2 regions of the Streptococcus sp. Marseille-Q8145 genome follow, and region 2 is predicted to be linked to the other one. Evidence: a T-box and tRNA genes for the amino acid it is inferred to sense, from the RefSeq annotation. Region 2 holds a T-box; the other holds one or more tRNA genes.

Evidence for each region. A T-box is a leader RNA that pairs with one kind of tRNA and senses whether it is charged. The one in region 2 lies ahead of ileS (isoleucine--tRNA ligase), so its partner is inferred to be a tRNA-Ile.
Region 1: it has a tRNA-Ile gene. The T-box ahead of ileS (isoleucine--tRNA ligase) is inferred to sense a tRNA for this amino acid. The anticodon was not compared.

Annotation. Positions count from the first base shown of each region.
Region 1 is NZ_CBCOPQ010000002.1:197,178-199,417, reverse strand. Features, by position in the region: gene mreD (rod shape-determining protein MreD) at 1-360, opposite strand, end outside; gene mreC (rod shape-determining protein MreC) at 362-1,177, opposite strand; tRNA gene ACWPVL_RS04350 (tRNA-Ser) at 1,339-1,426, opposite strand; tRNA gene ACWPVL_RS04345 (tRNA-Ile) at 1,438-1,511, opposite strand; tRNA gene ACWPVL_RS04340 (tRNA-Gly) at 1,546-1,616, opposite strand; tRNA gene ACWPVL_RS04335 (tRNA-Phe) at 1,633-1,705, opposite strand; tRNA gene ACWPVL_RS04330 (tRNA-Met) at 1,709-1,782, opposite strand; tRNA gene ACWPVL_RS04325 (tRNA-Ser) at 1,796-1,885, opposite strand; tRNA gene ACWPVL_RS04320 (tRNA-Ile) at 1,899-1,972, opposite strand; tRNA gene ACWPVL_RS04315 (tRNA-Met) at 1,986-2,059, opposite strand; tRNA gene ACWPVL_RS04310 (tRNA-Pro) at 2,065-2,138, opposite strand; tRNA gene ACWPVL_RS04305 (tRNA-Arg) at 2,181-2,240, opposite strand, start outside.
Region 2 is NZ_CBCOPQ010000001.1:452,571-454,810, reverse strand. Features, by position in the region: gene ACWPVL_RS02250 (DivIVA domain-containing protein) at 1-623, shown strand, start outside; T-box leader at 623-825, shown strand; gene ileS (isoleucine--tRNA ligase) at 871-2,240, shown strand, end outside.

The sequences.
Region 1 (2,240 bases), on a different contig from region 2:
GATCATTTCAAAAAAGAAAACAATCGTAATAATGGCCAAAACGCGTGTCCAGCGATTTAGCAAAAATACAGAAAGAAAATGATAAATGACAACTGTCAGTAGAGGCAAGATGAAGGTGAAAAGCCCAATCACATGTAGATAATAAACATCGTAAAAAAGACCTAGAGTAAAGAAAAGGAAAAAAATATATTCCTTTGAAAAGTTTAAAAACAAGAAAACCGTAAAAAACAATAAAATATGACTTGCTGGATGCCACTTCTCAGCAAATAGATCTACAAGACTTCTTGATAATTGACCATCAATGAAGAAGAACAGAAATAAAAACAAAGTTGTAAAAAAAGTTCCTCTTAGAATTTTCATACTAATTTCTCACCAACAGAACCGCTTGAATATCAGACAAATCCGCAGCAGGCTTCACCAAAACTTCTTTGTTTAATTGGTCCTTACCAGCTGACATTGATAAAACTTGACCAACCAAGACATTCTCAGCATTATAAGAGCCGAGACCACTTGTCGTTACAGTTGCTCCTTCTTCAATTCCGTCCAGCGTATTTAGCTGGCTGACGATAAAAGCTGACTTTTCAGTGTCAAAACCAACAATGATGCCATAGGCAAAGCCAGTCTTTGTCTGAATTTTAATGGCAATAGAACTATCATTCTTTTCATTTGTAAGCAGACTAACAATACTTGAAGAGTCGGACACACTACTAACTGCCCCAATTAAACCGCCGTTAGAAATCGCCAGCATAGAGGTTGTCACATCGCTTGACTGTCCCTTATCAAGAGTTAATTCATTCTTCCAAGTAGATGGAGAGCGAGAAATAACTTCTGCCGCAATCTTGACAGCACTTTGATCATTATTTCGTAGTTCTAATAGGGAACGCAACTGTTCATTCTCCAATTTTAAGGCATCAGAATTATTTGCCTTCTCTTCAAGATTGTAAATTGTTCCTTTTAGGGTCTCATTTTCTTGATAGGTCTCTATTAACTGAACAACCTTTTTCTTTTCCTTAGCAAAATAGTTAAAAGGAATAGCAACTACCCGATCAACACTGGACAAAAAATCACCAGTCACAGAAACAATCCATGGTGAAAGAGGGGAAAGCATCAAGCTTATCATAACAACTCCCAATAGCAAAATAGAAATCAAAAATTTAGACATCTTTAATTTATTCATTCCAATCTCCGCAACCAATAAATCCCTACACTTATATAAATCCAGAACAGACTATAACAAGTCAACAAAGCAAGTTCAAATAAACAATAAAAACAATTCTACAAAATAAAAACATTATAAAACAAGAAAAGGAGATAGCAAATGCTAAACTCCCTTATTTACGGAGAATGGGGGATTCGAACCCCCGCGCCAGTTACCCGACCTAACGATTTAGCAAACCGTCCTCTTCAGCCTCTTGAGTAATTCTCCAATATACTTAATGGGCACGAGTGGACTCGAACCACCGACCTCACGCTTATCAGGCGTGCGCTCTAACCACCTGAGCTACGCGCCCAAGTTATAAAAACTTGGTATGAACTTCTGTTCAAAGCGGGTGACGAGAATCGAACTCGCGACAACAGCTTGGAAGGCTGTAGTTTTACCACTAAACTACACCCGCATCTTAGATAATGGTATGGCGCGAGACGGAATCGAACCGCCGACACATGGAGCTTCAATCCATTGCTCTACCAACTGAGCTACCGAGCCAAATTGCGGGAGCAGGATTTGAACCTACGACCTTCGGGTTATGAGCCCGACGAGCTACCTAGCTGCTCCATCCCGCGATATTCTAATCTAAGGAGGATGTGGGATTCGAACCCACGCACGCTTTTACACGCCTGACGGTTTTCAAGACCGTTCCCTTCAGCCGGACTTGGGTAATCCTCCAAGATATTCATTATGGACCTTGTAGGACTTGAACCTACGACCACTCGGTTATGAGCCGAGAGCTCTAACCAGCTGAGCTAAAGGTCCAACAAGATCGTTATAGCGGCGAAGGGGATCGAACCCCCGACCTCCCGGGTATGAACCGGACGCTCTAGCCAGCTGAGCTACACCGCCAGATATCGGGAAGACAGGATTCGAACCTGCGACACCTTGGTCCCAAACCAAGTACTCTACCAAGCTGAGCTACTTCCCGATCATAAGTAAAAACGGAGTCATATGACCTCGTTTCCCTTCATGCACCCTAGAGGAGTCGAACCTCTAACCGCCTGATTCGTAGTCAGGTACTCTATCCAGT
Region 2 (2,240 bases):
AACGTCTAATTTATTTTGATGAAATGAAAGACTCGCTCAGCCAATCTGTTTTGATTGCACAAGATACAGCAGAGCGGGTCAAGCAGGCAGCACAAGAACGTTCAGGAAATATTGTGCAGCAAGCAGAGCAAGATGCGCAACGTTTATTAGATAGAGCCAAGTATAAGGCAAATGATATTCTTCGTCAGGCTACAGATAACGCCAAAAGAGTAGCTGTTGAGACAGAAGAATTGAAAAATAAAACGCGTGTCTTCCATCAGCGTCTCAAATCGACAATTGAAAGTCAACTAAGTATTGTTGACTCTCCAGATTGGGAAGATATCCTTCGCCCAACTGCTGCCTATCTCCAAACCAGTGATGAAGCCTTTAAAGAAGTGGTTGAAGAAGCGATTGGAGAAAAAGTCGAGCTAGAGGAAGAAGTAGATGTTACGCGCCAATTCTCACCTGAAGAATTAGCTGAATTGCAAGAACGAATTGAGCAAGCAAATCGAGATTTGGCAGAAACACAGACTCTTCAGACTATAGATGAAGAGCTGATCCAAGCACAACAGAAAGAAATTTTAGAATCTGGAGAACTTTCAGATTTGGATGAAGATTCTAAAGTTCCAGTAGATCTTTTATAATAAGTGCAGAAACACAAATCAGACAGAATATTTTCAGCGAGCAGGTGGTGGTGAGAGACCTGTAATCCCTTTTGTTTGGTTTATCATTCTGCTTCATCGTTTCTGAATCGAGTAAGAAACGACGTCCGCCTACGTTACAGGCTAAGAGGGATAGGATTTTTCCTGTCTAAACAAAGGTGGTACCACGATTTTCGTCCTTTTTAACGATTCGTGGTTTTTAATTTGTCTATATAATAAAGGAGATATAATGAAACTCAAAGATACCCTGAATCTTGGGAAAACTGCATTTCCAATGCGTGCTGGCCTTCCAACCAAAGAACCAGTTTGGCAAAAAGAATGGGAAGAAGCTAAACTTTACCAACGTCGTCAAGAATTGAACCAAGGAAAACCGCATTTCACCTTGCATGATGGACCTCCATATGCAAACGGAAATATCCACGTTGGACACGCTATGAACAAGATTTCTAAAGATATTATTGTTCGTTCAAAATCGATGTCAGGATTTTATGCGCCTTACATCCCAGGTTGGGATACTCATGGTCTCCCAATCGAGCAAGTTTTGGCAAAACAGGGTGTTAAACGCAAAGAAATGGACTTGGTTGAGTACTTGAAACTTTGCCGTGAGTATGCTCTCTCTCAAGTTGACAAACAGCGAGAAGACTTTAAACGCTTGGGTGTTTCTGGTGACTGGGAAAACCCTTATGTGACCTTGACTCCAGACTATGAAGCAGCTCAAATCCGTGTCTTTGGTGAAATGGCTAAGAAAGGCTATATCTATCGTGGTGCCAAGCCAGTTTACTGGTCATGGTCATCTGAGTCAGCCCTGGCTGAAGCGGAAATTGAATACCATGACTTGCTTTCAACTTCCCTTTACTATGCCAATCCAGTTAAAGATGGGAAAGGTGTGCTAGATACGGATACCTATATCGTTGTATGGACAACAACTCCTTTTACCATCACAGCATCTCGTGGTTTGACAGTTGGAGCAGATATTGATTATGTATTGGTACAACCAGCTGGTGAATCTCGTAAGTTTGTAGTTGCTTCAGAATTATTGAATAGTCTTTCTGAGAAATTTGGTTGGGCGGATGTTCAAGTCTTGGCGACCTACCGTGGTCAAGAATTGAACCACATTGTGACAGTCCACCCATGGGATACAGCTGTAGATGAGTTGGTGATCCTTGGTGACCACGTTACGACTGACTCTGGTACTGGTATTGTCCATACAGCCCCTGGTTTTGGTGAGGATGACTACAATGTCGGTGTTGCCAACGGCCTTGAAGTTGCTGTAACAGTTAACGAACGCGGTATTATGATGGAAAATGCTGGTCCTGATTTTGCGGGTCAATTCTATGACAAGGTGGTTCCAACTGTTATCGAAAAACTTGGTAACCTCCTTCTTGCCCAAGAAGAAATCTCTCACTCATATCCATTTGACTGGCGTACGAAAAAACCAATCATCTGGCGTGCAGTGCCACAGTGGTTTGCCTCTGTATCTAAATTCCGCCAAGAAATCTTGGATGAAATTGAAAAAGTGAAATTTCACTCAGAATGGGGGAAAGTGCGTCTTTACAACATGATTCGTGACCGTGGCGACTGGGTTATCTCTCGTCAACG